DNA from 4 places in the Arthrobacter sp. ISL-69 genome. Region 2 is predicted to be linked to each of the others. Evidence: predicted binding sites of a transcription regulator. Region 2 holds the regulator's gene; each other region holds the start of a gene.
What was found. Region 2 encodes HrcA, which represses chaperone genes, less so after heat shock. Its sites were predicted from a motif close to TTNGCACTCGNNNNNNNCGAGTGCNAA; they were not measured.
Positions count from the first base shown of each region.

Region 1 (5,402 bases), on a different contig from region 2:
CGACGAAGACCTCGTGCTGCAGCTGAGCAAGAGCTTCTACGACGGCCGTCTCCGCAGGCTTCCCGAGGGACAGACAGCCACCGGACTGGACCGGGCCCTGCTGGTGGAGTACCTCCCGGACGGCACCGGCCTTCCGAGCGCTGACCAGGAAGGCGTGGAATCGGCGGTCGCCGAGGTAAACCGGGTGGTTGGCCTCGTGTTCGAGCACGCCCGGCTGCGGCCCCGGACCTCGCTCGCCGTGGTTACGGCGAGTCTCCGCCACGCTGCCAGGATCGGTGAAGCCATCCGGCTGCAGCTGCCCAACTACCCGCTGCTGGCAAGTTTCTTCACGGCCGGAGCCGAATCCTTCCGTGTGGTGGATTTGGAACGCGCCCAGGGCCTTGTCCGCGACCACGTGATCTTTTCCCCGGGGTATGGCCGCACGCCGCATGGCCGCGCGCTCCACAATTTCGGTCCGTTGTCCGCCGAAGGCGGGAGGGAGAAATTCGCGCTGGCCATGACCCGTGCCCGGCGTTCCCTGCACGTACTCAGCTGCTTCAAACCGGAAGACCTGGACGTCAGCCGCCTCAGCCACGGGGCCGTCGACTTTTATGAACTCCTTGACCGTGAGATTGCCGGCAACACTGATCTCGGGACCCCTGCGTCCCGTGCAGCCGCGAGCGAACAGGCACTGGGTGCCGACCCCCTCGTGGCCGACCTGGGCGACAGACTGCGTGCCCGCGGTGCCAGGGTCTGGCACCAGTACGACGGCGTTATCGACGTGGCTGCGGCCGCGGACCCGGTGAATTCCATCGGTCATGATGATGCTGAAATCCCCAGGCCCGTGGCCATTGAGTCCGACGGCACGGAGCAATACCGGCGAATGAGCGTGCGGGAACGGAGCAGGCTGCGTCCGCAGCTGCTGGAACGGCTGGGGTGGCGTTACATGCCTCTCTGGACCATCGAAGTGTTCACTGACCCTTCCGCTTGTGCCGACCGGATCGGCGGCTACTTGGGGCTGGAGAAGCCGGCAGTCACCGGATTCGCACCCGCTTCGCAGGGGTTTTTCGAGGACGATGTGGACAACCTGACTCTCACCAGCTCCGAGCGTGGCAGCGAGGTCTTCCAGGAGGACGCATCCGGGACCGAGTCTCGCGACGAGGACCGCAGCGAGTCCGGCAGCGTGGCATCGACGGGCAATCCCTCGATACCCTTGGAACAGGGCGGCGCGGGCGGGGATGAGCCCATGAGTGCCGGACCCGGTTCAGTGGAGTACAGCAAGGAAGACGGCATGGAGACGAACAGCAGCGAAGCGGGCAACCAGGGCGGCGTCCCTGGCTCGAATGCCGACGAGGCCAACCGGAGCCGCCAGACCGCGGGCGCCGGCGTGCCCGCCGGAGTGCTGCCGAACAAGGCCGCTGAGGACGATCCGAAGCGCTGGGGCGATCACGCCTCGGATTACGACCACGATGCATGGCTTCAGGAACAGAAACCGCCGCACTGGGGCTGACGGGCGTGCTCGACGGGAGCTGTCCGGCCGTTAAGCGGCTAGCCCGGCGCTCCCACGAGTACGAAGAAGAGTTTGCCCTGCGTTGAGGCGCCGGCAAGTCGGCGGGCCTGGTCAGGATCCGCGGCGACCACCATGAGCCCCTCTGTTTCTGCCGTGCCCAGCCACTGGCCGGTCTGTCCGCCCTGTCCGGAGGTCCACAGGACCGGGACAGAGGCCGCCAGCACCTCCGATTCCGCCGCCTGGCCGTAGTCGGTGCCGTTGGTCATGACGATGTTGACCAGCTGGCCGGGTGCCACCAACTGGATGGACGACGGATCCGCCATCCTTAGGGGCACCGCCGCCGAGCCGGGTGCGGTGCCCGCCAGCAGCCCGGGTCCAAGTAACTGGGTGTCGGAGATCAGCTGGCCTTTCCGCAGCGGGGCTGCGAGCTGTTTGCCCTGGATCGCGGCGGTGTCGGTGAAGGCGCCGGCGGGAATCATCCCGGGCGGTACCCTGATGGCCACCACCTCATTGCCTGAGAGGGTTGCTCCGACAGGAAGGTCCCTGGCTGAGGCCATGGCGGTCACTGTGTGGGCGGGCGCCGGTGTCAGTTGCTGGACGGCGATGCCGGCGGCGGCGCACAGCAGGAGCGCGACGGCGAGCCTGCGGTTGCGGTTGAGCAAGGCAGCGAGGCGACGCCTGGCAGATGGTCCCGAACGGCCAGGGTGTCCTGACCGAAAGCCGTGCCGGCGTGACGAAAATCCGTTGGTGCGGAGCGTGGATGGCATACCGACACGCTAGAAGGGTACGCGTGGTGCGGACAGCCTGATGAAATCCTATGTGGACAACCCGTTGTTGCGGTCGGGGTCGCTAGGGTGCGGCAGGGGAGTCGGGCGGTTCCGTCAGCTGGCGGCTGCGGCTGCGGCGGCCGGTGCGGGAGCCGCCGCCGGGGCGGACGAGACGCTGCTGCCCTTGGTGTCGCGGGAGTCGGTCCGGTAAAAGCCTGAGCCCTTGAAAACGACGCCGACGCTGTTGAACTTCTTGCGAAGCGTCCCCTCGCACTCGGGGCAGGACGTGAGGGAGCTGTCGGTAAACGACTGCACGATCTCGAAGGCGTGGCTGCAGTCCTTGCAGGCATATGCATACGTGGGCACTGGAAATCCTCCTCTGGGACAACGAACAGGTCCCGTGCTGCCGGGCGCGGTTCACCGCCGATATTTCCCTCGGCGTGTTCCGTCCCTTAGCAGTCGCAGGGCCTGAGTGCCAATTCTATCATCAGCGGCAGGGGAGCATTACATCAGCTGTGTGAGGCCTGACGGGGTGACTGCAACGGGAACCCGGCGGTCATAGGACTCTGCGGCGATGCTGCCGGCCTGAAGGACTTCGCTGTCGTAGACCACAGCTGCCGCAGGCACCGGCAGGCCCTCTGCCTCCAGCCCCGCCAGGAACTTGTCGTAGTAGCCGCCGCCCTGGCCGATCCTGTTACCCGACAGGTCCACGGCGGTGGCGGGGACGAAGATCCCGGCCACGTCGTGCATGACCTCAATGCCGTGCTGCTCGCCGACGGGTTCCTCGATGGGTGCGTAACTGCTGCGCACAAATTCGGTCGTCGGAGTCCAGTAAACCCAGGTCAGGGTGAGCGACGGCCCGCAGATCGGCAACAGCACCCTGTGCCCGGTCCCGTGAAGTGCAGCGATGAGCGGGAGGGTTGGGGGTTCGAATCCCACTCCCAGGTACGCGGCAAAAGTGCTGCGCTCACCGGCTGCAACCATGGTGGCCCACTGGAGTCCGTGGCGGGCGATGCCGGCGCCGGCGGCTTCCAGCCCGGCGGCGGAGGCAGCGGCACGTTCGGTTCTGTGGGCGGCGCGGATCTCTTCCTTCGATGGCATCAGCGGCTGTCCTTCCATGCCCGGAGGCCTCAGTGCGGGCGGAACCGGGTGGTCCGTGCAATTACCCAATGTTTGGTCCCTGACGTTAGATTAGTCCAGTGACTACCACCAATACTTCCGTCCGCAAGGCTGTCATTCCTGCTGCGGGTCTCGGCACCAGGTTCCTCCCGGCCACCAAAGCCATGCCCAAGGAAATGCTGCCCGTAGTGGACAAGCCTGCGATCCAGTATGTCGTGGAGGAAGCGGTCAACGTTGGCCTCAACGACATCCTCATGATCACCGGCCGGAACAAGCGTGCCCTGGAAGACCACTTCGACAGGGTTCCCTCGCTGGAGTCGATGCTGGAAGCCAAGGGCGACACTACCAAGCTCGAGTCCATCCAGGCTGCAAGCAACCTCGGCGACATCCATTACGTCCGCCAGGGCGACCCCATGGGCCTTGGCCACGCAGTGCTGCGGGCCAAGCAGCACGTTGGCTATGAGCCCTTCGCCGTACTGCTGGGCGATGACCTCATCGACGCCCGGGACGAACTGCTGAGCACCATGATCGAGGTCCAGGCTAAGACCGGCGGCTCCGTGGTTGCGCTCATTGAGGTCGAACCTTCCCAGATCAGCGCGTACGGCTGCGCAGACATCGACGAAACCGACATGAACGGTTTCGTGCGGATCAGGAAGCTCGTGGAAAAGCCCGACGTCGATGAAGCGCCGTCGAACCTTGCCGTGATCGGCCGCTATGTCCTCCACCCCGCCGTCTTCGACGTCCTCGAACGTACCGAGCCGGGCAGGGGCGGGGAAATCCAGCTCACCGATGCACTCCAGGAACTTGCTGCGGGAACCGGTGAGGGCTACGGCGTCTACGGCGTTGTGTTCCGCGGCCGCCGCTATGACACCGGTGACAAGCTCAGCTACCTCAAGGCCTGCGTCCAGCTCGCCTGCGACAGCGATGACCTCGGCCCCGGGCTGCGCGAATGGCTGCCGGAATTCACTGCCTCGCTGGTCAAGTAACGGCCCATGCGGGGCAGCATCTGGCCGGTGACGCTGGAATGCGGCGACCTTGTGCTGCGGCCCATCCGGTACCGCGACCGTAAGGAATGGATGGCGGTCCGGTCCCGCAACTCCGAATGGCTGGCTCCCTGGGAGGCGTCCAACCCGGCTCCCGGCGGGGCGCTTCCCGACTACCGGCAGATGGTCAGGTCCCTCAACGCGCAGGCGGCCCAGGCCACGGCGTTGCCGTTTGTGATTACCGAGCGGACGCCGGGGCAGCGCAATCCCCTTATCGTTGGGCAGCTGACGGTGTCCTCGATCATCTGGGGCTCCGCAATGATGGCAACGCTCGGCTACTGGGTGGACAGGTCGTGTGCCGGCCGGGGGATTGCGCCCACGGCTGTGGCCATGGTTACTGATCACTGCTTCGGCACGCTCGGGCTGCACCGGATGGAAATCAACATCCGTCCCGAAAATGCGCCCAGCCTCAGGGTGGTCGAAAAACTTGGTTTCCGTGACGAAGGCTACCGGCCGCGGTTTCTGCACATCAACGGGGAATGGGCAGACCACCGGTCCTTCGCCCTCACCGCCGAGGAGATTCCTGAAGGGCTGCTGGCCAGATGGTTGAGAAACCGCCCGTCCTGACCCCTTTTTGCCGCCCGTCCTGACGCGCTCCTGCTGCACTCCCTGCGGCTGCCCTGACGGTCGGCTGCAGTGTCCTTCGTCATAAATCCATTGATTTGCCACCTGCCCCGCGACACACCGGAGGTAATGCGAGTGCGGGGGGCGAAATGCTCATACGGTTTTGATTGTGGACTTCCCCCTTAGCAGCTCAGTGATCCTTGTGGTCGCTGTCGTGCTCTGGATTGTTTGGGTGGCCCCGTACGTACTCCGGAACCGCCGGCATCAGCTGCAGCCCGCCGTCGAGCTGATGCCCGAACTCAACTTCGCTGAACCCGCAACCCCCCAAGCCGGAAACGTCATGAAAATGGCCGCCCAGCAGGAGAAATCAATGGAAACCAAGCAGGCCACCGGATCCGCCCAGGGATCCCTGACCCCCGC
Region 1 is NZ_JAGGPO010000018.1:308,327-313,728, forward strand. Features, by position in the region: gene J7I79_RS13670 (AAA family ATPase) at 1-1,489, shown strand, start outside; gene cpaB (Flp pilus assembly protein CpaB) at 1,528-2,151, opposite strand; gene J7I79_RS13680 (FmdB family zinc ribbon protein) at 2,371-2,622, opposite strand; gene J7I79_RS13685 (5-formyltetrahydrofolate cyclo-ligase) at 2,761-3,357, opposite strand; gene galU (UTP--glucose-1-phosphate uridylyltransferase GalU) at 3,456-4,361, shown strand; gene J7I79_RS13695 (GNAT family N-acetyltransferase) at 4,368-4,985, shown strand; gene J7I79_RS13700 (hypothetical protein) at 5,152-5,402, shown strand, end outside.
Region 1: J7I79_RS13680 (FmdB family zinc ribbon protein) is a predicted target of HrcA. The motif match lies at 2,709-2,735, and genes of this name have one in related genera.

Region 2 (5,402 bases):
ATACTGGGGCTGGCCATGGCCGGCCTGGTTGTCCCTTTGTTCACGTGCGTCTTCTGCCACGGTTTCGTCCTTCGGATTGCAGTGGTGCGGTGGTTCCCGGAAAGCGGACGCTGCCACAACAGCAACAACCGCCGTATCAAGAATACTGGGTCCGGGGTGCATTCGGAGAGTCCAACAGCCCCTTACGGCACGGTGAGGAAGTCGATGACCTCTTCCACCCGGCCCAGCAGGGACGGTTCCAGGTCTGCGTAGCTGCGGACGGCCCCCAGCAGCTTCTGCCAGCCCAGGCCAATGTCTTCCTTTGTCTCGTGGGGCCAGCCGAAAGCCGTCAGGATTCCGGTTTTCCAGTCGATGCCCCGCGGAACAACCGGCCAGGCGTCAATGCCGAGCACGGCGGGCCGGATCGCCTGCCACACATCCACGTAGGGGTGGCCGACGATCAGCACGTTGCCCGCGGCGCCGGGGGACGCCATGACGGCGTCGGCGATCCGCGACTCCTTAGAGTTGGCAACGAGGTGGTCCACCAGCACACCCAGCCGCCGGCCGGGTCCCGGCCGGAACGCGGCAACCGCCGCCGTGAGGTCGTCGATGCCGTGCAAAGGCTCGACGACGATGCCCTCCACGCGGAGGTCGTCACCCCAGACCTTTTCCACGAGTTCGGCGTCGTGCTTGCCTTCCACCCAGATGCGGCTTGCCTTGGCCACCTGCGCGCGCTGGCCGGCCACCCGCACCGACCCGGAGGCCGTCCGGTTGGATCCGGCAGGGGATGCCTGCGCGCGGGGAGCGGGCGGCATCAGCCGGATGGGCAGACCCTCCAGGAGGAACCCGTAGCCGAGGCGGAAGGTGCGCGACTTGCCGCGCCGGTCCTCCAGGGCCACAACATGCATGCCGCCCGACTTCTCCACCCTCGTGACAGCGCCCACCCAGCCGGACTGCACGTCTTCGAGCACCATGCCACGTTCAACCGGAACTTCGGGAAGCTCGGATTTCCGGGGCGCCGTGATGTCCTGCGGGCCCCAGTTCTGGTACGACATCCGATACACACTGCCTTGCACTTGGAGGAGGGAACCAGGGCGGCCGTGCCTTCATTTATCTGCACGTCCGGTTCCGCGCCGGAGTTTCGCCCGGAGCGGTACCAATGCTAACAACGCGGCGACTCATATTAGACTGGTTAGCACTTAGACATGACGAGTGCTAACCAGTGACGGGATATGCGCCTGGCGCAATGCCGGGCCGTGGCCCGGGAAAGCCGATCGGAGGTGGAGAATGAGCGAACCACGCAAGCTTGAAGTACTGCGCGCCATCGTGGAGGACTACGTCCATTCCCGCGAACCCGTGGGCTCCAAGGCGCTGGTGGAAAGGCACCATCTGGGTGTCTCCAGTGCCACCATCCGCAACGACATGGCAGCGTTGGAGGACGAGGGCCTGATCACGGCGCCGCATACCAGCGCCGGCCGCATCCCCACGGACAAGGGCTACCGGCTCTTCGTTGACCAGATCTCCGCGGTCAAGCCGCTGTCGCAGGCAGAACGGCGGGCCATCCAGACCCTGCTGGAAGGGTCGGACGACCTGGACGATGTCCTGGAACGCACTGTGCGGCTGCTGTCGCAGCTGACCAACCAGGTGGCCGTGGTGCAGTATCCACACCTTAGCCGTGCCATGGTGCGGCACATCGAGTTCGTGCTGCTGGCACCGCGGCAGGTCCTGATCGTGCTGATTGCGGACACCGGAAAAGTCGAACAGCGGGTCATAGACGTCGGGCAGGACCTCGGCGATGACGCCCTCGGCGGCCTTCGCACACGGTTCCTGAAGAGCCTTTCCGGCACACCGCTGAGCCTTCTCCCGCAGGCGCTGCCCGCCGTCGTCGCCGCGTGTGAACCGTCACGCCGGCATGCCGCCCAGGCGCTGGCGCGAGGCCTGGACGCCCTGGCCAACAGCACCCGCGAGGAGCGGATGGTCATGGCCGGAACCGCCAACCTCGCACGATCCAATGTTGACTTCCCGCTGAGCATCGGCCCGGTCCTCGAGGCACTCGAAGAACAGGTGGTCATGCTCCGCCTGCTCAGCGAAATGGCGGAGGACCCCCGCGGCGTCACCGTCAGCATCGGCCGCGAGAATCCGTACGACGGACTCGCCGAAGCCTCGGTGGTGGCTACCGGCTACGGCCCAGGCTCCAGTGCCAAGGTTGGCGTCCTTGGCCCCACCCGGATGGACTATCCCACCACCATGGCCGCGGTCCGTGCCGTGGCACGCTACCTTTCCAGGATCCTCGGACCTTGACCGGTCCTTCATCAGCCAACCAGGCCTCCGTGTCCCGTCTTGCGGGGTGCGGCAGCAGCATCACAGGCAGTACAACCAGGAAGAGATACGAACTTTGAGCAGCCACTACGACGTTCTTGGAGTCTCACCCGAAGCGACGGGCGAAGAGATCAAGAAAGCCTACCGAAAGCTTGCGCGAACCCTGCACCCGGACGTTAACCCCGGCGAGGATGCCTCGGACCGCTTCAAGGCTGTCACGCACGCCTATGAAGTGCTGTCCGACCCGCAGAAACGCCGTGTCTACGACACCACCGGCAACGAGAACGGCACGGACAACGGCTTCGGCGGTGCCGGCTACTCGGGCCAGGGCTTCGCCTTCCAGGACATCTTCGACACGTTCTTCGGAGCGGGCGGCTCAGCCGGGCCCGCTTCGCGCGTCCGCCGCGGCCAGGACGCCCTCATCAGTGTCCGCATCGACCTTCGCGACGCCGTCTTCGGCGTCAACAAGAAGCTTGAGGTCGACACTGCCGTAACGTGCCCCACCTGCGAGGGTTCCTGCTGCCAGCCCGGAACCCACCCCGAGCGCTGCGACATCTGCGGCGGCAGCGGCCAGGTACAGCGGGCGGTCCGCTCCATCCTGGGCCAGGTCATGACGGCCGCCCCCTGCGGCTCCTGCGAAGGCTTCGGAACCGTCATCAAGGATCCCTGCAACGAGTGCAACGGGCAGGGCCGCATCCGCAGCCGCCGTTCGCTGACGGTCAAGGTCCCTGCCGGCGTAGCCACCGGAACCCGCATCCAGCTGGGCGGCCAGGGCGAAGCCGGGCCTGCCGGCGGCCCCTCCGGCGACCTGTACGTGGAGATCCGGGTCAACAATGACGCCACCTACGTGCGTGACGGCGACGACCTTCACGCCACCCTGCACATCCCGATGACCGCCGCAGCCCTGGGCACCGAACTCAGCCTGGACACGTTCGACGGACAGCAGGAAATCGACGTCAAGGCGGGCACCCAGTCCGGTGAGGTCATCACCCTGCGCGGGCTCGGCGTCACCCATCTCCGGGGCTACGGCCGCGGCGACTTGAAGGTCCACCTGCAGGTCGAGACCCCGGCCAAGCTTGATGCCGCACAGGAAGACCTCCTTCGGCAGCTGGCCAAACTCCGGGGCGAGCAGTACACCGAGGGGAAACTCACCGCCAGCGGCGGTGTGTTCGCCAAGCTGCGGGACCGGTTCGGTAACCTGTAGCGGTGAGCAACCCGGTCTTTTTCGCAACCCCAGGAGCACTGGACCAGCAGGTTCCCGGGTCGCAGTACGTCCTTCAGGGCGCCGAAGCCCGGCATGCCGTCACCGTCAAGCGGATTTCCGTAGGGGAATCCGTTGACATAGCCGACGGCGCCGGCAAAAGGCTGACCGGGACCGTCGCCGCCGTCGGCCAGGGCGAGCTGACCGTGGAGTGCGCGGCGCTCGAAACCGAAGAGCGCCCGGACCTGCGCCTCGTCCTGGTTCAGGCGCTGGCCAAGGGCGACCGCGACGAACTTGCCGCTGAGACCGCCACCGAACTGGGAATCGATGCGGTCATCCCGTGGCAATCGGAACGCTCCATCGTCCGGTGGAAAGGTGAGCGGGCCGCCAAGGCGCATGCCAAGTGGCAGTCCGTGGTGACTGCAGCGGCCAAACAGGCGCGCCGGGCCTGGATTCCCGAGGTCCGTGCCGCCGTCGACGGTGCAGGTTTGCAGGCCGCCGTCTCCGCGGCGGACCTGGCCATCATCCTCCATGAGGATGCCGTACGGCCGCTCCGCGCGGTTCTGGAGTCCTGGCGCGACGGCGACAGCATGACGGGCGGTCCGGGGCCGCGTGAAATCCTGCTCATCGTCGGGCCGGAAGGCGGAATCAGTCCGCGGGAGGTCACCAAGCTGTGCAGCGCCGGTGCGGTGACGGCGCTGCTGGGCCACCACGTACTCAGGTCTTCCACTGCGGGACCGGCCGCCACGGTACTCGCCAGCGATATCCTGGGACGCTGGTAACGGCGTCCGCTGAATCAGGCGTGTTGCCCTGAAACGCTCAGCTGCTACTCAACCGTGAAGCCGCGCGTGTCCACGTTCATTTCGCGGTCGGGCGTCCCGGGGTCGATCTGGGAAACGCGGACTTCATAGTTTCCCGGTGCGAGGTTGACGTTCAGGGAGAAGAGCCCGGACTGCGTCGCCTCGGCCGAGGCCGTGACGTCTCCGCTCAGATAGGCCGCCTTGTCGGTGCTGCCTTCGACCTTCAGGATCTTCCACCGGAGCTTGGCCCCGGGGAGCGTGCTTCGTCCGCTGATTTTGACGCTGCCGTCAGCAACGCCCACACCTTCCTGTGGATCAATGATCCAGACCGGCGCCACCATGCCTGCGCCGCGTGGAGTAGGCGCACCCAGCCTGACGTGGTTGAACGCGAGGTAATCAGTGTGGCCGTCGACGAGGATCACCACCTGGATCTGCTGGCCGGAGTCCACTAGCCCCGAGCTCGCACCGGCAGCCGTCGCTGTGTACACCAGCTGCTGGATGGCCCGCTTTGCCATGTCTTCGTCGAGATTGCTGTTGAAGGCATCCGGCGAGACATCCACCGTGATCACGTTCTTGCCGGAGATTGAGGTGGCAAGCTTCTTCGGGTTCTGCCACGGGGTGAAGAAATCCGGATCCAGCGGCTTCTGCGACATCATCGAACGCAGCGCCCGCGTGACAGGGTTTTCCTGCTCGGGGACCTCCCGGAATTCACGGTAAAGGAAGACGTTTTCGTTGCTGCGGCCGATCCAGTACACAGGAGCCTTGTTCGAAGCCTGCGTGGTCTCCAGCGGAGCACTCGTGCTGGGAACGCCGGCCGTGGCGGACCCGGTCATGGCCTGGGGCGTGCTGGCCGCGGTCGTTTCGGGCGGCTGCGGAGTGGCCACACAGCCGGAGAGCACCATGGCGGCGGGCAGCACAAACAGGAGCGCTGCGGAACGTGCCCGACTGCCTCCCGCTGTGTTCCGGCGTCGTGGATTCCAGATCTCCATGGTGCTTCCGGGTTCCTCCGCCCTGTCCGTGTAAACGTTTTTGTGTCGCACTCTGCAATGGATTCCAGCATTACATGGAGTCTCCGGCCCTCCGCGGCGTTTACGGACGGTCGG
Region 2 is NZ_JAGGPO010000010.1:152,094-157,495, reverse strand. Features, by position in the region: gene J7I79_RS06110 (DUF4870 domain-containing protein) at 1-60, opposite strand, end outside; gene J7I79_RS06105 (DUF3097 domain-containing protein) at 183-1,034, opposite strand; gene hrcA (heat-inducible transcriptional repressor HrcA) at 1,267-2,280, shown strand; gene dnaJ (molecular chaperone DnaJ) at 2,375-3,502, shown strand; gene J7I79_RS06090 (16S rRNA (uracil(1498)-N(3))-methyltransferase) at 3,505-4,281, shown strand; gene J7I79_RS06085 (GerMN domain-containing protein) at 4,326-5,288, opposite strand.

Region 3 (5,402 bases), on a different contig from region 2:
TCGACCTCTCCGCCACCCACTACTACCAGATCCTCAACACGCTGATTGATACCGAGGACGCCCTCGCCCACGACCCCATGCTCGTGAAGAGATTGCGTAGACTACGTACGTCACGCCAACGGGAACGCACGGCGCGCCGTTTGGGCTCAGACGCGTAAGAGTCAGGGCTGAGAAATCAGCAAGTACCAGCAAGGACATCGTTTTACCATGACCAAATACGCTCGGGATGAATTCGACAAGGTTCCGGAGACCTCCTCACGACAGGGTGTCCACCGGGTCGCTTCCGATGCTCCCCGGCGCCGGCTGGGACCCATTCTGGCCGTCGGCGTTGTGGCCCTCGCCATCGGCCTGGTTGCCTTCCTGTTCCTGCCCAAACTGGGATTCGCCCCCACCGGCAGCCCGCTCATGGCGGCCGGGTCCGCCCAGGAAAGCCCCTCCGCTGAGACGCCGCAGACAGCATCCCAGAGCGCCGAGCCCAGCGCGGATCCAAGCACGACTCCCCCCGCCGGTGAAGCGCTCCCCACCACCGGCACTCCATCCACCGCTCCCGAGGACAACGCACCGGCTGTTGACAAGTCCCAGCCCGTGGCGGTCTACAACGGGACCGCGACTGCAGGGCTTGCAGGCCGGGTGAGCAACACCGTTTCGGCGGACGGCTGGACACTCGGACCGGTGGGCAACTGGGGCGGAATGCCGCAGAAATCCTCCGTGATTTACTACAGTGGGGCTGGGCAAAAAGCCAACGCGGAGGCCTTGGGCGAACTCCTCAACATCACCTCGCTCGTGGACTCCGCTGAATTCCAGCAGCCTGTCGTGGTGGTCCTCGGGCCCGGCTTCCAGTAGGGGAATTCGGTTACGCCTGAATAACTATTGGGGGCTCGCAGGTCGCGGTCCTGCGCCCGGCAACGGCAATAGCTAGAGTGATTCCGGATGCCGCGCCGCAACGCGCGGACCGTCCCGACGGCGCACAGTGACGTGGGCCGAACAGAAGCAACCGGAAAGTGTGGGCATCATGGCATTGGGAACCGTCAAATGGTTCAACGCCGAAAAAGGCTATGGCTTCATCACCGTTGACGGCTCCGGCGACGACGTCTTCGTCCACTGGTCTGCCATCGAGGGCGAGGGCTACCGTGCCCTGGACGAAGGGCAGCGGGTGCAGTTCGAAGTGGGCGAAGGCGAAAAGGGTCCCCAGGCAGAGAACGTCCGGCCCGCCTGATGCTTCCTTCCGCGGCGGTGCATGGCACAACGATTCCCGTCCGCTCCGGCGGTGCGCGCCTGCGGTTCGCCGCCGCTGTGGTGATTGCCGCCGGCACGGCACTGGTGCTGGCCGGCTGCTCCGGCCAGACCGGAAACGCCCGTGTCGACACGGTCGATGCCGGCGGTGACGGGACGCTGCGGATCGGCCTGATCCTGGACAACACGGGAAAGCAGTCGTTCCTGAACTCCTCGTAGCTCGCAGCAGCCAAGCTCGCCGTCGAGGAGATCAACGCCGCAGGGGGCCACAAGGGGCGGCCGGTGGAACTGCTCCCGGAGAAAATCAGCGAGGACACAACGGCTCAGGCCAAGGAACTCGTGGCGGCGAAGGCTGATGTAGTCATAGGTCCCACCGACTCAAGCCGCGCGCCGGGCGCGATTGATGTCCTGGCACGCGCCAAAGTGGCTGTCATTTCCCCGGCGAATGCCGCGCACGGTCTCTCCCGGTACCGGAGCGGCGGGTACTACTTCCGCACGTCAGCAGCCGACGTGGCCCAGGCTCCCGTCCTGGTCAAACTCGCCAAGGACGGCGGGGCCCGCACCATAGCGGTCCTGCACGAGGAAGGCAGCTACGGCAAGGACGTCTCCGTGGCAGTCTCAGCCGCCGCCAAGGCAGCCGGCCTTGGCACCGTCGCAGATGCTGAATTCACGCCTGGCCAGGCACAACAGGCGGCCGCGGCCGCCAAGGCCGCCGGCCCGGACGCCGTCATCCTGGTGGGGCGCACCGGTGCCCAGGGCGCCATTGCAGAACTCAATAACAAAGGTCTGGCCGGCAAAAAGCTCATCCTCAGCGACGGCGCCATCAACCAGTACGGCTCCGCCCTCGGGTCCAAGGCCCTCGACGGCGCCCGCGGGATCCTTCCGGGCGTCTTCCCGTCGGCCCACTTCCAGGGCGAGCTCGTGGCGGTTGATCCCGGGCTCAAGGACATGACGTTTGCCGCGGAAACTTACGACGCGGTGAACCTGGCGGCCATCGCCGCGGCCGCGGCCCAGGACGACGCCGGTTCCTCCATTGCCGCGGCGCTGATTGCCGTCTCCGGCGGGAGTGCGAAGTCCGGCGGAACAGTGCCGACCGCAGCTTCGGGGGAGGACGCGGCCGCGGTGTGCAAAAACTACAAGGAATGCGCCGACGCCATCCAGGCCGGAAAGCCCGCGGATTACGACGGCGAGTCCGGCCGGATCGGCTTCGATGCCAACGGGGACGTGACCTCGGCCAACTACATGGTGTTCACTTATTCCGCGGACAACAAGGCCAGGATGACCGGCAGCGAAACTGCCGCCCGGGCCGGCGGCTGATCGCTCCTAGCGTATCGGGGGCCGCAGGCGCGCCATTTACCGCAGTCTCTGCTTGCACTCTCCCCGGGGGAGTGCTAATTATTGACTTAGCACTCCCACGGACTGACTGCTAAATCGACGCCCGGTTCCGGCCGGTTGTGGAGTAAGCGGGAAGGACAAAGGAGCGAAAGAAATACCTTGCTGGGGTGAGATCCCATCCGCGCGGCATACAGAGGCCGACGGTGAAGGGTCGTCCGTCGCGGGCGCCGCAGCGAAGGTTCATTCTTAACGACTGTCCCGAAAGGACTACTGCCGTTATGGCCAAGATCATTGCATTTGATGAAGAGGCACGCCGCGGTCTTGAGCGGGGCCTGAACATCCTCGCCGACGCCGTCAAGGTCACCCTCGGCCCGCGTGGACGCAACGTCGTCCTCGAAAAGAAGTGGGGCGCCCCCACGATCACCAACGATGGTGTTTCCATCGCCAAGGAGATCGAGCTGGACGATCCCTACGAGAAGATCGGCGCCGAGCTGGTCAAGGAAGTTGCCAAGAAGACGGACGACGTCGCTGGCGACGGCACCACCACGGCAACCGTGCTGGCACAGGCCCTGGTCAAGGAAGGCCTGCGCAACGTCGCAGCCGGCGCTGACCCGCTGTCCCTGAAGCGCGGCATCGAGAAGGCTGTTGAAGCCGTCACCATCGAGCTGCTCGCTTCCGCCAAGGAAATCGAAACCAAGGAAGAGATCGCCGCTACGGCATCCATCTCCGCCGGTGACGACGAAATCGGCGCGCTGATCGCTGAAGCGCTGGACAAGGTTGGCAAGGAAGGTGTTATCACCGTCGAGGAGTCCAACACCTTCGGCCTCGAGCTTGAGCTCACCGAAGGCATGCGCTTCGACAAGGGCTACATCTCCGCTTACTTCGTCACCGACGCTGAGCGCCAGGAAACGGTCCTCGAGGATCCGTACATCCTGATCGTCAATTCCAAGATCTCCAACGTCAAGGAACTGGTTGCTGTCCTCGAAAAGGTCATGCAGTCCAGCAAGCCGCTGCTGATCATTGCCGAAGACATCGAGGGCGAGGCCCTGGCCACCCTGATCGTCAACAAGATCCGTGGCACCTTCAAGTCCGTCGCCGTCAAGGCTCCGGGCTTCGGCGACCGCCGCAAGGCGCAGCTCGCGGACATCGCCATCCTCACCGGTGGCCAGGTCATCTCCGAGGAAGTCGGCCTCAAGCTTGAGACCGCCGGCCTCGAACTCCTGGGCAAGGCACGCAAGGTTGTTGTCACCAAGGACGAGACCACCATCGTCGAGGGTGCAGGCGACGCAGACCAGATCGCCGGCCGCGTTTCCCAGATCCGCGCCGAGATCGAGAACTCCGATTCCGACTACGACCGCGAGAAGCTGCAGGAGCGCCTGGCCAAGCTGGCCGGCGGCGTTGCAGTCATCAAGGCCGGTGCCGCTACCGAAGTTGAGCTCAAGGAACGCAAGCACCGCATTGAGGACGCTGTCCGCAACGCCAAGGCTGCTGTTGAAGAAGGCATCGTTGCCGGTGGTGGCGTAGCCCTCATCCAGGCCGGCGCCAAGGCATTCGCCAACCTGCAGCTCGAAGGCGACGAAGCAACGGGCGCGAACATCGTCCGCGTTGCCATCGACGCACCGCTGAAGCAGATCGCATTCAACGCCGGCCTTGAGCCGGGCGTTGTTGTGGACAAGGTCCGCGGCCTGCCTGCAGGCCACGGCCTGAACGCTGCAACCGGACAGTACGTTGACCTGCTGGCTGCCGGCATCAACGACCCCGTCAAGGTAACGCGCTCTGCACTGCAGAACGCCGCTTCCATCGCGGGCCTGTTCCTCACCACCGAGGCCGTAGTGGCCGACAAGCCGGAGAAGAACGCTCCGGCCATGGGTGGCGGCGACGAGATGGGCGGCATGGGCGGTTTCTAACCTGTCCAACCGCGCCTGACGCACACACTAAGTGCGGCTCCCTCGATTCGAGGGGGCCGCGCTTTGCGTTTGCCGGCCCAAGTCGAGTCGGCACGGACGACTGCGGGCGACCGCCGACAGTCCCGCTAGGCGGGTACTGAACCCGCGCCCACTGAACTGGTTCCTGCTGCGGAGAACCACAATGTCGGGCCGGTCTGGCAGGATAGTGCGGTGACGATTACTGCAGCAGCCGACGGTTCGGCTTTAGGAAATCCCGGTCCGGCCGGATGGGCCTGGTACGTGAACGATGACTGCTGGCGGGCGGGCGGCTGGCCGCACGGTACAAACAACCAGGGCGAGCTGATGGCTGTGCTGGATCTTTTCCGCTGCACGGCGCACCTTCCGGACGAGGAATTGCACATCCTGTGCGACAGCCAATACGTGATCAACTCGGTGACCAAATGGATGCCGGGGTGGAAGCGCAAGGGCTGGCGCAAGGCGGACGGCAAACCCGTGCTGAACGTGGAGATCCTTCGCGAAATCGACCAGTCGCTTGCAGGACGTAAGTACCGCTTTGAATGGGTGCGGGGTCACGCCGGCCATGACCTGAACGAAGCCGCTGACGACCGCGCCAGGGCCGCCGCGACGGCCTATCAGCAGGGCGTTGCAGTGCGGTCGGGGCCGGGCTTCGTGCGCGGGGACGGGGCAGCGGTCTCCCGGCCGCGCACGGGAGCCAGCGGGGGAACAGACCGTGCAGCGGGCGGAGCCCCCTCAGCCGCCGCCCTCAAGGCGCCAGGGCAGCAGGAGCTCCTCACCCCGTCGGGACGCAGCAATCAGCCGGACCTTTTCAGCGAGCCTGACCTTTTCAGTGAGCTGGAGGCGGATCCCTTCGCCGCGCAGGCCGGGCCGGAGACAGCCCCTGAGGCCATCGTTGAGGCACAAGAACGG
Region 3 is NZ_JAGGPO010000007.1:7,710-13,111, forward strand. Features, by position in the region: gene J7I79_RS03455 (DUF3263 domain-containing protein) at 1-158, shown strand, start outside; gene J7I79_RS03460 (LytR C-terminal domain-containing protein) at 208-843, shown strand; gene J7I79_RS03465 (cold-shock protein) at 1,013-1,216, shown strand; gene J7I79_RS24705 (hypothetical protein) at 1,216-1,452, shown strand; gene J7I79_RS03470 (ABC transporter substrate-binding protein) at 1,516-2,550, shown strand; gene groL (chaperonin GroEL) at 2,847-4,475, shown strand; gene J7I79_RS03480 (ribonuclease HI family protein) at 4,686-5,402, shown strand, end outside.
Region 3: groL (chaperonin GroEL) is a predicted target of HrcA. The motif match lies at 2,637-2,663, and genes of this name have one in related genera.

Region 4 (5,402 bases), on a different contig from region 2:
CACGTCCGCGGGGAACGGTTCTTCAGAGACGCAGAGAACGCCAGCCGACGTTCCGACCTGGTGGCCCTCTCGCACTGATACGTCCTGTTTGGACCTTCTGGACCTCGCCGAGCGCGGCCCGGCCCAAGGTGACTTGGAGCCCGTCTTCGGGGCCCTGGACAAGGACCCGGCCGGTTCGCTCGACGGAGTCCGGGACAAGGCGAACCTGCCCGCCGAAGCCGAACCGGAACGCGTACGTCGGGACGTCAGCGCATTGACGGCGAACAACTAGTTTCGGAAGACCTGGATAACCGGGCGCTCGGCCACCGGACCCCGTGGGTGACGAACCCCGTGGGTGACGAACCCCCGGGAGGTCCTGTGGCCCTACTCCAAGAAGACGCCAACAAATAGCATTGCGTCATGGAACAGCTGCAGGAGACGAGCGCTGACGAACCGGTCTTGTCTGCCACCACGGTTTTCGCCAGCCTCGCGGAATTGAGGGACGCCCCGGGCTATAGCCCAAAGGCCATAGCCGAACGGCTAACAAACTCGCTGGGCTCGGATGCCGCCGCACCCCTGCTGGGCGTCAGCGTGGAAGTTCTGGATCGCTGGACATCGGGCCAGGAGGCGCCGGATGCAGACGGCCGGCTCCAGCTTGCGGACCTGGACGCCCTTATTGGGCACCTCCACAGTGCTTTCACGCCGGCCCAGGCCATGGACTGGATGTGCAGCCCCAACGTGCAGCTGGGCTCGAGACCAATCGATGTTTACCGCATTCGGGGATCGGCGCCAGTAATCGGCGCCATCCGTGCCCACGTCCAGGAAGCCTTCGGCTGACTGGCCTGTCGTGCTCGCAGGTCCGGCGTCCGTTCACCATTGCCCGGTGCTGGCGAGGATGTAGTCGGTGGCGGCGGGTCCGGTCATGGTCAAGTGGTTGTGCTTGGGGTTGATGCGGTGGTGTTTGAGGGCCGCCCAGAGCGAGCGGGCCGGCTCCGGCGTGGCCTGATTTAGCAGGCACCAGCTGGTGTAGAGGCCGTAAAGTTCGTCTTTGCCCAGTCCGGCATCCGTCTCCCGCTCCGTGATGAGGGATTCGCGGAGGAACCGGTCAAAGTGGGTTGCGGTCATGTCAGTTCCTTTCCTGCCTGTCATGGGATGCCCGGATGCGGGGCCAAATTGAAATCGCGCCCTCAGGGCTGGGGGTTGTAGATAAAGTCCTTCGCATGGCTAACGGCCTTTCTGAAGGCGTCATTGCGGAGGGAAATTTGCTGTTGAGTGCTTGCCTGCCCGTTTTCGGTGTAAGCGGTGAGCCCGGGCCGCAGCACCCAGATGTCCCCGTCCGGAGGGAGATAGAAGACCCCGAAGGAACGGTGACGCGGGTCCTCGGTCCAGATGGGGACTACGGCGAGGGCCGCACCTGTGTCCGGGTTGATCCATTGGGCACGCGGCAGGGGTTGCTCGTGCACTTCGGGGTCAAGGAACGGTGCAGTACCTTTTCCCCAGCGTAGTTCGAACCGTTCGTAAAATGCCGGCAACAGCTGGCTGTCGTACGGGCGCCAGGCGCTCATGATGGACTCCTTTCCGGATTGGGGCGGCTGCGTGGGCGAGCGGGCCGGTCACTGTGGATGCCCAAGCTGTCCGTACCGCTGCGGGATGGACCCCGGTCTGCGAAGGGCCGGGGCCATCCCTGTGCGAGGCGTCTCCGGTCAGGCGTTGATTTCCTGGCGCTGGTTCTTGTTTGTTTCGATCTCGATCCGGCGGGGTTTTGCTTTTTCGGCCATCGGGATCCGCAGCGTCAGCACTCCGGCGTCGTAAACGGCGTCGGCGTTGAGGGCGTCGCCGAGGATGAGCTGGCGGCTAAAGACGCCGCGGGGACGCTCTGCGGCAATGAGCTCGGTGTTCTCGCCCGTCGGGCTTTTGCGTTCGGCCCTGACCGTCAGGACATTACGTTCGACGTCGATGTCCACCGAATCGACCTCCACTCCGGGCAGGTCGAAAGCAACAACGAATTCTTCCCCTTCCTGCCAGGCGTCCATCGGCATCGCGGCCGGCCTGGCCGTGGTGCCGAGGACCTGCTGGGTGAGCCGGTCGAGTCCACGGAACGGGTCGCTTCGCATCAACATGGTCTTCCTCACTCCTTACAGATCGTGTAGGACTCGAGTTTCACCAACCGGATTATCTGTTGTGGCTGGGATAGATTTTTTATAGCACTCGTGTGAGACTGTTGCAAGAGGGTATTTTGGGTTTCAAGGAGGGGCCGATGGTGCGGGACAGCGGGAGGGTCAGGGGGGTTTATGCCATTTCAGTGGCGGCTGAACTGGTAGGGATGGGGCAGCAGAACCTACGCCTGTACGAGCGCAAAGGGCTGCTGGAACCGGGGCGGACCGTTGGCGGGACCCGCCTGTACAGCGAACAGGACTTGGCGACACTGCGCCGGATCAGCGCGCTCCTCCAGGACGGGCTAAACCTTGCCGGCGTCCGGGCAGTCCTCGAGCTGGAATCCGCCAACCGGCACCTGGAACATAAACTTGCCGCAGCCAGAGCACGGCGCAAGCGCTGACCGGCGGCGCCGTGACCGCCCCCGCCGGTCAGCGGCAGCAGGGATCCGGGGGATGAAGCCAAGTGGCCTGTTGGGACCTTCTCGCCGGCCTGTCTCAGATCCGCTTTTGCCTTATCGCCCCGCCCTTTGGCTTTCTCCGGTTGGGTGCCCCAGGCGATTCGCCCGCGGCTGACTGGATCATCGTAAGCCGGACCCTTGCCAGATGCTAAGTGTGCTGATTAAATCATGCACATAGCGTCATTACGACGCTGATGTTCCAATCGGAAGGAAGTGCGTCATGGGAATTCTCGGGTTCCTCCTGCTCGGCCTGATTGCGGGAGCTATCGCCAAAGCTGTACTTCCCGGCAGGCAGGGCGGGGGCTGGGTAGTCACGCTGGTTCTGGGCGTCGTCGGAGCGATCCTCGGCGGCTGGATTGGTTCACTGATCTTCGGCGGAGGCCTCGGTGACTTCTTCGATCTCCGGACCTGGCTGCTGTCCATTCTCGGTGCTGTCATCGTGCTGGGAATTTTCGGCGCCGTCACGCGCAGAAGCCGGGCCTGACCCCGGCAACGCTGCCGGGCTCCGCGATCGAATCGACGGTTTCCCCTCGTAGTGACGAAGCCGTGCAGAACGACCGCGAGCCCGGCAGCCGGGCGTCGACACTGAAGACCCGGCCCTATCGAATGGGGATCGCTGTACTGGCGGCGACCGTCGGCGAGGCAGCTTGATAGGCCGGGCCAAATGTTGCGTGGGTCACATTCGAGGTTTGGTGTTGTCGGGGGCCGCAGCGTCGCGGCCTACCCCTGCAGGGAGAAATGTGTGACAGACAAGCTCAGAGTGACGGTCCGAGTGGACCTTGACTGCGCCCAAGCCCAAGTTGCCGCCGAGGGCCACGTGACAATGGAGAACGTTCGCGGCCTGTATGCGGTGATGAAACGCGCCAACTCAATCACGACCGGCCTACGCATTGAGATCGATATGACCGGGGCCCTTGTCGAACCGGACGCCCTGGAACAGCTTCGCGACTGTTCGCGGTCCCACCACCTGCCCACTCACGTGGATCCGCTCCAGTCCGAGTACAGGTTGAGCATCCTCGCCCCCGAAGAAACCGAAGTCCGCGCTGAGGTTCTGGTGCTGGCAGCCTGACGCCGGCATCACCGCCCCCGGCGTTCGGGTGACGGCCGACTTTCATCGCAGCACGGCGGCCACCGCGCTGATCTCGACGAGCGCGCCGGGAACGCCAAGCCCAGCAACACGCGCCCCAGTCACCAGAGCCGGTTCATCGGACGCGAGCTCCGCTGCGATCGCCCCGTACCCCGCTGCGATGTCGACGCCGTCGACGAATAGCACCGTCCAATGGACGACGTCGCCGAGGGTCGCGCCGGCGGCGGCGAGAGCGGTCCTCGCGTTCTCGAGTGCGCGGGCGGACTGTAGGGGTGCCATGCCCGTATGATCTCGCGGACAGCCGAAACCGGGGCCGCCCCAGTCGACTCGTCATGGCGCCCGGGGATGTTTCCTACTCGTACTCTGCAGCCGCCCGCTAATACGACGCCGAGACCCGGCGGTAGACCGGGGGTCAGGAAGGCCAGCAGCGCTGCCACGATCATGATGATCCCAGCGGTCAGGAACACCAGGGCGATGCCGCGGGAGATGCCTTCGCCCAGCAGCGGGGCCAGCTGGGCGGCGCCCTCAGCGGACCGCGCGTACGGGATGATCCAGACCTGGGCGATCGGGGCGCTGAGGAACGCGGTGATCGGCGCTGGCGCGGACTCAAACGCCATGGCGAATCCGAACACCCGGCCTTGCCGCGGCAGGGGCACCACCTGCTGGATGACCGTCTGCTCGGCTGCCCCGACGAAGGGCACCAGGACCAGGTACAGCCAGATGCCGGCGACAACGAGTCCGAACTTGCCGATCAGCGCACCGCCACGAGGAACCCGGTAGAAGCAACAGCAAAGAAGGTGCCCCACAACTCCACGGGGAACATCTCCAGGCCATATGGATCCATTAAGGCCATATAGACGCCACCGATGAAATTGTTGAACGTGGAAAACAGGATCAGCGCGAACAGCCCGGCAATGGCCAACACGGCGGCGAGCGAACCGCGCAGGTCGAAGCCGCGATGCGCGTCCGTGGCCGCGGCGCGCACCTCCTCGGGCATGCGCAAGGTGAGCAGGTGCGCGAAGGCCAGCGCCGTGAGCACCAGGGCGACGACGACCGTCCAGCCCATGCCCACCAGTCCGTTGGCATTTGCCCGCCGGTCCGGCTCGATGAGGATGGTGACCGTGGTGGACAGGGCGATGTTCCGCATGTTTTCCACCACCGCGCCGACCAGGATGATCACGGCGAAGATCCAGAACCACGGCTGTGTCAGGTCCAGCATGGAGGTGGCGGGTGCTAGCAGGAACATGACACCGGACAGCACGAACATCACCAGGGTGAAGCCGGCGGCGAAGCGCATCACGGCCAGCTTGCGGTAGCGGTCCACGAAGGTGCCACGGCACTGGAACCACGGCCGGCAGCCAGTTGTTAGGCCATGTGCTACCCCCATGGGGAATGCTGGAGCGTTGCTTTCCGCGGCTGCCCGTGCCCACCTTGTGACTGCGGCCGCAACCTCGGCCGGACTGCGGTGTGATGTGCGATGCGGTCATCGCCCATCTGTGGGAGAGGTAGGGACCCAGCCATCAGTCCCAGCGCGTTTCCAGCGTCTCCGTCACCGGGTGAACTTTGGCCGTCGCATTAAATGTTCTTGCCGCATCCGCGTGGGGGAGAATGCGTTCATGACCAATGACGATCTTCGGCCTGTCTACTTCCTTTCGGACAGCACCGGCATCACCGCGGAAACGCTCGGCAACACCTTGTTGACACAGTTCCCCGCTAATAACT
Region 4 is NZ_JAGGPO010000053.1:13,843-19,244, reverse strand. Features, by position in the region: gene J7I79_RS23215 (glutamate--cysteine ligase) at 1-78, shown strand, start outside; gene J7I79_RS23210 (hypothetical protein) at 89-271, shown strand; gene J7I79_RS23205 (hypothetical protein) at 400-816, shown strand; gene J7I79_RS23200 (hypothetical protein) at 850-1,104, opposite strand; gene J7I79_RS23195 (hypothetical protein) at 1,167-1,544, opposite strand; gene J7I79_RS23190 (Hsp20/alpha crystallin family protein) at 1,683-2,099, opposite strand; gene J7I79_RS23185 (MerR family transcriptional regulator) at 2,237-2,536, shown strand; gene J7I79_RS23180 (GlsB/YeaQ/YmgE family stress response membrane protein) at 2,814-3,077, shown strand; gene J7I79_RS23175 (hypothetical protein) at 3,336-3,662, shown strand; partial or broken gene J7I79_RS23170 (Rid family hydrolase) at 3,705-3,947, opposite strand; partial or broken gene J7I79_RS23165 (MFS transporter) at 4,057-5,013, opposite strand; gene J7I79_RS23160 (pyruvate, water dikinase regulatory protein) at 5,297-5,402, shown strand, end outside.
Region 4: J7I79_RS23190 (Hsp20/alpha crystallin family protein) is a predicted target of HrcA. The motif match lies at 2,181-2,207, and genes of this name have one in related genera.